One region of the Streptomyces sp. NPDC101166 genome, then DNA from elsewhere that is predicted to be linked to it. Evidence: riboswitches for the same ligand, from Rfam matches in the RefSeq annotation. Region 1 holds a riboswitch; the other holds the start of a gene.
What was found. Region 1 has a riboswitch for cyclic di-AMP ahead of ACIRS4_RS13675 (M23 family metallopeptidase). Riboswitches for the same ligand answer to the same signal wherever they lie in the genome.

Region 2: it holds a riboswitch for cyclic di-AMP, as region 1 does, so the genes downstream of both, ACIRS4_RS34055 (M23 family metallopeptidase) here and ACIRS4_RS13675 (M23 family metallopeptidase) in region 1, are expected to answer to the same signal.

The regions. Positions count from the first base shown of each region.
Region 1 covers NZ_JBIWPF010000006.1:178,856-184,155, forward strand. The annotation lists gene ACIRS4_RS13660 (GNAT family N-acetyltransferase) at 1-766, opposite strand, end outside; gene ACIRS4_RS13665 (HPr family phosphocarrier protein) at 944-1,225, shown strand; gene ACIRS4_RS13670 (GntR family transcriptional regulator) at 1,505-2,197, opposite strand; gene ACIRS4_RS13675 (M23 family metallopeptidase) at 2,429-3,190, opposite strand; cyclic di-AMP (ydaO/yuaA leader) riboswitch at 3,204-3,371, opposite strand; gene ACIRS4_RS13680 (M16 family metallopeptidase) at 3,564-4,952, opposite strand; gene ACIRS4_RS13685 (M16 family metallopeptidase) at 4,949-5,300, opposite strand, start outside.
Region 2 covers NZ_JBIWPF010000031.1:34,691-39,990, reverse strand. The annotation lists gene ACIRS4_RS34065 (PrsW family glutamic-type intramembrane protease) at 1-745, shown strand, start outside; gene ACIRS4_RS34060 (aldo/keto reductase) at 815-1,759, opposite strand; gene ACIRS4_RS34055 (M23 family metallopeptidase) at 1,835-2,881, opposite strand; cyclic di-AMP (ydaO/yuaA leader) riboswitch at 2,889-3,047, opposite strand; tRNA gene ACIRS4_RS34050 (tRNA-Met) at 3,402-3,475, opposite strand; gene ACIRS4_RS34045 (dihydrofolate reductase family protein) at 3,575-4,708, opposite strand; gene ACIRS4_RS34040 (MarR family winged helix-turn-helix transcriptional regulator) at 4,759-5,280, shown strand.

The sequences.
Region 1 (5,300 bases):
CGAGGTCCTCGGGGAACGCCTTGTTCACCGCGTACAGGCGCCCCGTGAAACCCGCGTCGCGCAGGTTGCCGAGGACGCCGCGGCCGACGCCGCCGGGCGCGCGGCCGACGCCGACGACGGCGACCGAGCCGGGGGCCAGGAGCCGTCGTACGGAGCGGGCCTCGGCGCGCTGTTCACGCGCGCGCTGCACCGCCAGGGAGCGTTCGGTGGGTTCGAGGTCGAACTCCAGACGGACGACGCCGTCCTCGAAGCTGCGCTTCTGGGTGTACCCGGCGTCCGTGAACACCTTGATCATCTTGCTGTTGGCGGGGAGCACCTCGGCGGCGAACCGACGGATGCCGCGCTCGCGGGCGACGGCCCCGATGTGCTCCAGCAGCGCCGAGGCGACGCCCCTGCCCTGGTGGGCGTCCTGCACGAGGAAGGCGACCTCGGCCTCGTCCGCGGGTGCGGAGGCGGGCATGCCGTCGGCGCCGATGCGGTCATAGCGTACGGTGGCGATGAACTCGCCGCCGACCGTGGCCGCGAGTCCCACCCGGTCCACAAAGTCGTGGTGCGTGAAGCGGTGGACGTCCTTGGCGGACAGACGCGGGTAGGGCGCGAAGAAGCGGTAGTACTTCGACTCGTCCGAGACCTGCTCGTAGAAGCTGACCAGGCGCTCGGCGTCATCGACGGTGATGGGGCGGATGCGCGCGGTGCCGCCGTCGCGCAGCACCACGTCGGCTTCCCAGTGGGCGGGGTACTCGTGCCGGTCCGGCGCGCTCTGCATGGGGCCCAGAGTACGGCTCGCGTACGACAACGGCGCGAGGCAGTCTGTGAGGACGAAACCGTGGGGTCGAGGCCGCGATCCTACGTCCGCCGGCGGAGCGGGACGAGCCCGTTCCGGGCTTGCTTCACGTGTGGAACACTGGTCTAGACAACCCTGAACAGCGAAGGGCAGCATCACATGGCTGAGCGCCGCGTCAACGTCGGCTGGGCCGAGGGCCTTCACGCCCGCCCCGCCTCCATCTTCGTCCGAGCCGCCACGGCCGCAGGCGTCCCGGTGACGATCGCCAAGGCGGGCGGCGACCCCGTCAACGCGGCGTCCATGCTGGCCGTCCTCGGTCTGGGCGCCCAGGGCGGCGAGGAGATCGTCCTCGCCTCCGACGCCGAGGGCGCGGACGCCGCCCTGGACCGGCTGGCCAAGCTGGTCTCCGAGGGCCTCGAGGAGCTTCCCGAGACCGTCTGAGCCACGCTCGCGGCACCCATGGAGCCGCGTCGCCCCACCCGGGCGGCGCGGCTTCGCCGTTTCAGCCCCCCGCAGGCCCTTCGCCGGCCACTCGCCGGCCGGCCGCAATTACCGGCAGAATTCTTGGGGAATGCGTCACCGCCGACCGGGACGGAAAAGGCCCGCAGAGGGATTCGCGGACGCCCGAAGAGCGCGGCCGGTCAATTCCGGGCGCGCAACATGAAAAGGCAGCGGAAATACGTCCCGCCGAATATCCCCTCTTTGTATACGGCTCCCGTGTTAATGCCGGCGGCCTGACATGTTGACGGCGTGTTGCGAAGTCCTCACACGCTCCGCCCCGCCCCCGCCGGCGAAGCGCAGCCGATGCGCGGCGGCGGCGCGCTCGGTGTGCAGCGCCGTGATCGCCCGCGCCCGCTCCCCGTCGCCGCGCGCCACCGCGTCCACGATCGCGCCGTGCTCCGCCCATGACTCCACCGGGTCGGCCGGCGCCTCCACCGCGTACATCCAGGCGATCTTGTGGCGCAGCCGGGTCAGCGTGGAGGACAGGGCATGACTGCCGCAGGCCTGGGCGAGCGTCTCGTGGAACCAGCCGCCCAGGGAGCGCAGATCCTCGCTGCCGCCCCGCCTGGCGCGCTCCTGACCCAGCCGGACCAGGCCGCGCAGTACCTTCAGATGCGCCTCGGTGCGCCGCTGGGCGGCCCGGGAGGCGCCGAGCGGCTCCAGCAGCAGGCGCATCTCCAGCAGGTCGGCGGCCTCCTGCTCGGTCGGTTCCGCGACGCACGCGCCCGCGTGCCGGCGCGTGACCACGAAGCCCTCCGCCTCCAGCGTGCGCAGGGCCTCGCGGACAGGGACGCGCGAGACGCCGTACCGGCGGGCGAGGAGTTCCTCGGTGAGGCGGCTGCCGCGCTCGTAGACACCCGCGACGATGTCGTCCCGGATGGCCGTGCACACCGAGTGCGCCGGAATACGCATGACCGACCTCCGCCTTTGTCCCCGTGAAACGTCGACGAGCGACGCCCGTTCCGTGACTCTATTGCAATGTGCGGGAATTTCCGATGGCGGGCCGGAATCCATGGATATTTTTTGGACAGCGGAGGCGGTGAAGCGGGGAAAGCGCGCGACCACGAAAGCCCCGGCCCGTCAGGGACGCTGTCGATGCGTCCCTGACGGGCCGGGGCTGTGGGTCCGGTGCGCCGTGCGGCGTCAGACGTTCACGCCGTGCTTGCGGAGGTAGGCGACGGGGTCGATGTCCGAGCCGTACTCCGGGCTGGTGCGGGCCTCGAAGTGCAGGTGCGGGCCGGTGACGTTGCCGGTGGCGCCCGACAGGCCGATCTGCCGGCCCGGGGTGACCTTCTCGCCGACCGAGACGCCGATGGACGACAGATGGCCGTACTGGGTGTACGTGCCGTCGCTCATCCGGATCACGACCTGGTTGCCGTAGGCGCCGCCCCAGCCGGCCTCGACGACGGTGCCGAGCCCGACGGCGTGCACGGTGGTGCCGCTGGAGGCGTGGAAGTCGATGCCGGTGTGGCTGCCGGAGGACCACAGGGAGCCGCCGGACTTGTAGCCCGTGGAGACGTACGAGCCGCTGATCGGCGGGACGAAGGTGTTCAGGCGCTTGCGCTCGGCGGCGCGGGCGGCGCGCGCCCGGGCCGCCCGCTCTTCCCTGACCTTCATGGCCGCCATGACGGCGGCCTTCTTCACCTCGGCGGCCTCCTGGGCCGCCTGCTGCTGGGCGGCGGCCTGGTCGTCGACCTGCTGGGCGATGGAGTCGCCGACGGTGACGACCGGGACGAGGCCGGTCTGCTCGACGGAGGGCGTGGGCTCGGCGGCGACGGCGGAGCCGGAGGCGACGGTGGCGATGACGCCCGTGGTGGTCAGTGCGGCGATGCTCGCCGCGCGCGCGGAGGTGCGCCGCATCCGACCGGGACGACGGTGCTTCCCGGTGGCGCAGGTGAACGCCATGAAGTTGAGCGGTCCTTTCCTTCCCTCTCGCCTACCGGGTTAGCTGACGGGTTCGGAGCAGGAAGGTCTCCTACGGACCCCCTCGCGACTCGCGCGGGCGTCCGATTCACCCCAGGGACTTCACAGGTGGGTCCCCGGCTCCCCTGGCTCGCGCCGTACGGGGACTCGGCGATGGCTGTCCGGTGCCGCGGGTGCGGCGCAGTGCCCGACGAACAGCCCGGACGAACCTAGACGCGGCCGCCTTCAATTCCCAAACGAAAGCCGCCTTTTGTAGCGCATCCCACAGGGCAGACGGGCAGTCACTCCCTCAATTCGGACATCACGGAGCCCCGATGACGCACAACGTCACCGGGGCTCCACGCGTGCCTGTGCGTCAGTCGGCCGTGACGACCTTCACCTCGCCGATGCCGAGGGCCTCGACCGGCTCCTTGATCTGCGCCGCGTCACCGACGAGCACGGTCACCAGACGATCCACCGGGAAGGCGCTCACGGCGGCCGCGGTGGCCTCCACGGTGCCGGTGGCGGCGAGCTGCTGATAGAGCGTCGCCTGGAAGTCGTCCGGCAGGTGCTGCTCGACCTGGTCGGCGAGCGTGGCGGCGACGGCCGCGGCGGTCTCGTACTTCAGCGGCGCCACGCCGACGAGGTTCTGCACCGCGACGTCGCGCTCGGCGTCGGTCAGCCCGCCCTCGGCCAGCGTGCGCAGCACCTGCCAGAGGTCGCCCAGCGCGGGGCCGGTGTTGGGGGTGTCGACCGAGCCGCTGATGGCGAGCATGGCGGCGCCCGAGCCGTCCGGAGCGGACCGCAGGACCTGTCCGAAGGCGCGCACGCCGTAGGTGTAGCCCTTCTCCTCGCGCAGGACGCGGTCCAGGCGGGAGGTGAGGGTGCCGCCGAGGCAGTACGTGCCGAGCACCTGCGCGGGCCACACGCGTGCGTGCCGGTCGGGTCCGATCCGGCCGATCAGCAGCTGCGTCTGGACGGCGCCGGGGCGGTCCACGATGACGACCCGGCCGTTGTCGTCGGCGGTGACCGGCGGCACCGGGCGCGGCTGCGCGGCGGAACCCGTCCACGCGCCCAGGGTGTCGCCGAGGAGCGCCGCCAGGTCGACGTCGGTGAGGTCGCCGACGATCACGGCGGTGGCCGTGGCGGGGCGGACGTGCTTCTCGTAGAAGGCGCGCACGGCCGCGGAGTCGATGTTCTCGACCGTCTCCGCGGTGCCCTGACGCGGGCGCGACATGCGCGCGTCGGCCGGGAACAGCTCCCTGGAGAGCTCCTTGGCCGCGCGCCGGGAGGGGTTGGCCAGCTCGTGCGGGATCTCGTCCAGGCGGTTGCGGACGAGGCGCTCGACCTCGCTGTCGGCGAACGCGGGCGCCCTGAGGGCGTCGGCGACCAGACCGAGGGCCTTGGCCAGCCGGGAGGCCGGGACCTCCAGGCTCACGCGGACGCCGGGGTGGTCGGCGTGGGCGTCGAGGGTGGCGCCGCAGCGCTCCAGCTCGGCGGCGAACTCCTCGGCGGAGTGCTTGTCGGTGCCCTCGGAGAAGGCGCGCGCCATGATCGTGGCGACGCCGTCGAGGCCGGCCGGCTCGGCGTCCAGGGGCGCGTCGAGGAGGACCTCGACGGCGACGACCTGCTGGCCGGGGCGGTGGCAGTGCAGGACGGTCAGCCCGTTGTCGAGGGTTCCGCGCTCGGGGGCCGGGAACGCCCACGGCTTGGCGTCGCCCGCCTGCGGCTGGGGGTGGAAGTCCATCGTGGCGAGCTCGGTCACTTGGCCGCCTCCTCGTCGTGGTCGTCGGCGGTGGTCGCGGCGTCTTCGGCGCTCTCCGTGCCCTCCGTGGGCTCGTACACCAGCACCGCGCGATTGTCGGGGCGCAGCCGGGCCTTCGCGACCTCGCGCACCTCCTGCGCCGTCACGTCCAGCACGCGCTGGACGGCGGTCAGGGCGAGCTGCGGGTCACCGAACAGCACGGCGAACCGGCACAGTTCGTCGGCGCGGCCGGCGACCGTGCCCAGCCGGTCCAGCCACTCGCGTTCCAACTGCGCCTGGGCGCGCTCCATCTCCTCGTCCGTGGGCCCCTCTTCGGCGAACCGGGCGAGCTCCTCGTCGATGGCGGTC
Region 2 (5,300 bases), on a different contig from region 1:
GTTCTTCGCGGTGTACGGGGCGTTCATGGTGCCCGCGTTCGGCGTGCTGACCTGGCTGGTGGTGTGGACGCGGCAGCGCGAGCTGGGCACGGTCCGCGAGGAGCTGCCCGTGTACGCGGCGGCCGGCTGGATCACCCCGGCGGAGCCGTACGCGCTCGGCTCGATGCGGGCGCGCCTGCTGGCCCGCAAGTACGCCCGGCAGCACCTGGGCAAGCCCGCCGCGCGGACGGTCACGCAGTACGAGGCCTACGCGACGTCGCTGGCGTTCCTGCGGCACCGGGGGCGGCTCGGCCGGGCCGGCGCCGACTTCGTCTCCCGCGAAAGGGAACTGCTCGACGAGCTGTGGCGGCGCAAGGACGTGGCCCGGCCGGCGCTGGAGCACGCGGCCCGTATGACGGCCCCTCCGGTACCGGTGACCGTGCCGCCCTGGCCGGTCCACGGGATGTACGGGCACCCGGCGCCGGGGCCCTTCCCGCAGCCCGGCCCCGGCGGCCCGGGGTCGTACGGGGGCTACGGGGCGCCCGGGGCTTACGGGTCGCACGGGGCACCCGGCGCCTACGGGTCGCATGGCGTGCCCGGCGCCTACGGGTCGTACGGGGGGCACCCGCACGCCGCCGGGCCCACGGGACAGCCGGAGCACGCCGGGCAGCCCGGGTACGCGGGGCAGCCCGCACCCGTGGCCGGACCCGGATACACCGGGCACACGGGGCTTCCGACCTACCCGGGCCACACCCCCTACGGGTGAACCCGAGGAACGGCACCCGCCCTCAGGCGTCCTGACACTCGTGCAAGGCCCACGGCACTCCGGCGCCGCTCACGCGGACGCCTCCGTCAGCCGCGCGACCTCCGCCTCCGTCAGTTCGAGTCCGCCCACCGCGAGCAGCGCCGGCAGCTGGTCCACCGTCCGCGCGGAGGCGATCGGCGCGGCCACCGTCGGCTGGGCGGCGAGCCAGGCCAGGGCCACCGTGGCGACCTCGGCGTCGTGCGCTCGGGCGACCTCGTCCAGGGCGACCAGGACCCGCCGGCCCCGCTCGGTCTGAAGGTGCTTGGCCGCGCCCTCGGCCCGCGCGCTGTCGACCGTCGCGCCGGGCCGGTACTTGCCGGTGAGGAAGCCGGAGGCGAGCGAGAAGTAGGGGACGGCGGCGAGTCCGGCCTCGGCGGCGGCGTCCTGCAGCGCGCCCTCGTAGGTGTCGCGGGAGACCAGGTTGTAGTGCGGCTGGAGGGCCACGTACCGGGCTAGCCCCTCACGGTCGGAGAACTCCAGGGAGGCGCGCAGGCGATCGGGCGAGATGTTGGAGGCGGCGATGTGCCGCACCTTGCCCGCCTTCACCAGCTCGTCGAGCGCGCCGACGATCTCCTCGACGGGGACCTCGGGCTTGTCGAAGTGGGTGTAGTAGAGGTCGATGTGGTCGGTGCCGAGGCGGCGGAGGGAGGCGTCGGCGGCGGCCTTGATGTTGGCGGCGGTCAGCCCCTGGTAGTCGGGGTGCTGACTGACCTTCGTCGCGACGACGACGTCGTCGCGGTTGCCGCGCGCCTTGAGCCACTTGCCGATGAGGGTCTCGGACTCACCGCCGCTGTTGCCCTCGACCCAGGCGGAGTAGGAGTCGGCGGTGTCGACGAAGTTGCCGCCGGCGGCCGTGTAGGCGTCCAGGACGGCGAAGGTGGCCGCCTCGTCGGCGGTCCAGCCGAAGACGTTGCCCCCGAGGGCCAGCGGGAAGACCTCGAGGTCGGAGGAACCTAGCTTGCGCAGAGAAGTCATGCCTCACTTCAACGCGACGGCCGGAGGCGCGCATTCCGCACCTCCGGCCAAGAGTTCGCAAACGTCAGGGCAACCTCAGGGGTTGAGCCCCTTGTCCCGCAGCCAGGCCGCCGGGTCGATGCCGGAGCTGCCGCCGCCGGGGTGCACCTCCAGGTGGAGGTGGGCGCCGGTGACGTTGCCGGTGGCGCCGACGCGGCCGATGACCTCGCCGGTGGTGACCTTCTGGCCGACGCTGACGCTGATGGAGGACTGGTGGGCGAACCAGATCTCGGTGCCGTCGTCCAGGGTGAGCTCGGTCTTGTACCCGTACGACCCGTCCCAGCCGGCCGAGGTGATCGTGCCGCTGTGCACGGCCTTGATCAGGGTGCCGGTGGGGGCGGCGAAGTCGAGCCCGGTGTGGTGCCCGGAGGACCAGTAGGCGCCGGCCTCACCGAACGTCGAGGTGAGGGTGTACGAGGAGGTCGGCAGCGTGTACTGGCCGGCGAGCTTGGCCAGGCGCGCGGCCTCGGCCTTCTCCGCGGCTTCCTCGGCGGCCTTCTCCTTCGCGGCGGCGGCCTTGGCCTCCGCCTCCTGCTTGGCCTTCGCGGCCGCGTCGGCCTCGGCCTTGACGGCGGCCGCCTGGGCTGCCGCGGCCGCCTTGGCCTCGATCTGGGTCTGCTGCGACTCGGCCTGCGCCATGATCCGGCTGCGGAGCACCTCGCCGGCGTCGGTGGTGCTCTCGGCGACGGTCTGGTCCACGGCCGCGGCGGCCACCGGCTCGGCGGCGACGCTGCCGAAGGCGGCGAGGGCCGGCGCGCTCTCCTGGGGGGTGTCATCGTCGGAGATGAGGGAACCCACGGAGGGGAGGTCCGGCATGGAGATGGAGACCGGCGGCTTGCCGGTGTTGGCGCTGGCCATGCCGGCGCCGCCGACGGCGGCTATGACGCCGACGCCGAGAACGGTGGAGCTACGGGCGAGGCCGCCGCGCTGCTTGGCGACACGATGCCGGCCGCGAACCGGGCGAACGGACTCCGCGGTGGGGTTCCATTCCTCCCAGGGGCCCTCGTCGGTGCGGTAGCTGCCATAGCCGAACGTCTGGCTGGGCACGGAGGGGGCTTCTGCGGCAGGCCGGTTGGACGCCACGCGGGCGTACTCCTTTCCTTCCGTCGCCTACCGGGTTAGCTGACGGGTTCGGAGCGGGAAGGTCTCCTACGCGCGTAAACCGGCCGTTGTCATACGGCGGCTACGCGTGATTCACCCCATGGTGGTGGTTCCCCGGTTCCCTTGCGGGATTCGGCGCGTGCGCACGGAGCCGACTCTTGTGTCGGCTGGGACGACCGCGCTGCGTTATCGAACGTTAATAGACTCCGGGGCATGTTTCCAAGCCGTTCTTCTTGATCAACAACATTTCTGGCCTGGACGTTCTCCCCAGGAGCGGTGAAAAACGGGCGAGTTGACCGCCCCCTCCACCCCCACGGGTCACCCCTGAACCGGACACCGCAGGTGACGGGCGCTCAGGCGTCGTGCACAGGGCGCTCGCCCGATCACTGGACGTGATGATGATCAAGGAAGGCCACTCCTCCCGGGCGGTACACGCCGTAGCTCTCCGGAGGGAGACGCACCGAGGGCCGGAACCCAATGGGTTCCGGCCCTCGGCCTTCAGTAGCGGGGACAGGATTTGAACCTGCGACCTCTGGGTTATGAGCCCAGCGAGCTACCGAGCTGCTCCACCCCGCGTCGGTATGACACCAGTGTAGACCATGCGCGGGACCCCGATTGACCACCGGCCTGTCAGGGGCGCTCAGGGCCCCGGACAGGCCGGACACCGGGGTGCGCTCAGGGCGCCGACAGGTGGCTGTTGGGAGCTTTGGCGCGCTCCTCGTACTCGGGCAGCACCAGCACCTCCACACCCGCGGACGCCAGTCGCCCGCTGCCGTCGGCCTCGCGGACGAAGGTGTCCGGCTCCCGCCAGGCCGTCACCACACGGCGGACGCCCGCGTCCAGGATCAGACGGGCGCAGGGGGCCGGCCGGGAGGAGCGCTGGGCGCAGGGCTCCAGGCTGCTGTACACGGTCGCCGTGGCCAGCCGGGGATCTGCGGGGTCGATCTTCGCGAGGGCCGCCTCCTCAGCGTGGACGACCGGATCGCCGGCCTCCCGCGAATGACCGCGCGCCAGCTCCGTCCCGTCGGCGGCCACCACCACCGCGCCGACGCTGAACGCGGTCCGCGACGGCGGGCAGGCGGCCGCCAGCTCGCAGGCGAGGGCCAGCCAGTGCCGGTCGGCTGCGACGGGCAGCGGGCCGGCGCCGGGCGCGGTGGGCTCGTAGCGGGTGAGGACGACGTCCTCGATGCGCCGCGTCTCGACCAGCCGCAGCCGTCCGCCCTGGTAGCCGCCGGGGCCGAAGAGGCGGGGCGCGTCGGCGTCGCCCACGAAGAGGGGGGCCAGGACGAGCTGGATCTCGTCGGCGAGGCCTTGCTGGAGGAGCTGGGTGTGGATCGTCCCGCCGCCCTCGACCATGAGGCGCCGCACACCCCGGACGTCATGCAGGTGTTCGAGGAGCCGGCGCCAGTCCAGGGCCGGGCCGAGCGGGACGACGTCGGAGGCGATGCCGAGCGAGCGGGCGCGCCCGGTGCCCTCGTCGGTGGTGTAGACGACCTTCTCGCCGCCCGTGTGCCAGAAGTTCGCCGCCGGGTCCAGCTCGCCGGTGCCGCTGACCGTGACCTTGAGCGGGTACTCCGGGCGGCCCGCGGCGACCCGGGAGGCCCTGCGGTCCGGGGAGTTGACCAGGAGCCGGGGGTTGTCCGCGCGGATGGTGCCGGCGCCGACCAGGATGGCGTCCACCGAGGCGCGCACCTCGTCGACCCGGTCGAAGTCGGCGGGGCTGGAGAGCAGCAGGCGGTCGGGGCCGGTGTCGTCCAGGTAGCCGTCGAGGGAGACGGCGGCGGACAGCAGGACGTACGGGTACGGCATCGCGCGACCTCTCCCTTGGTTCAAGTTTGAAACAAACTTACACTGGTGGCATGACGACCCGCTGGCTCACCCCCGAGGAGCAGCGCGCCTGGCGCGCTTACGTCGCCGGCTACCTCCTCCTGGAGGACGCCATCGACCGGCAGCTCCAGCAGGAGGCCGGCATGCCGCATCTCTACTACTCCATCCTCGCGAACCTCTCCGAGTCGCCGAAACGCCGGCTGCGGATGACGGACCTCGCCGAGCGGCTGAAGATCACCCGCAGCCGGCTGACGTACGCGGTCACGCGACTGGAGAAGGACGGGCTGCTGCGGCGCGAGGACTGCCGCTGGGACCGGCGGGGGAGCGTCGCGGTCCTGACCGACGAGGGCATGACGGTCCTGGAGAACACGGCGCCCGGCCATGTCGACACGGTCCGGGCCTTCCTGTTCGACCGGCTCACCCCCGAGCAGGTGGGGCAACTGGAGGAGATTTTCACGCAGGTCACGCGGGGACTCCAGGGCGACGGCGCAGAGAGCGCGCCGGAGGACCTCCCCTGGCGTCGCCGGTCGTCGCCGTGCTCCGGGAACGAGTGAGGCCGGCCGCCCGCACCCGC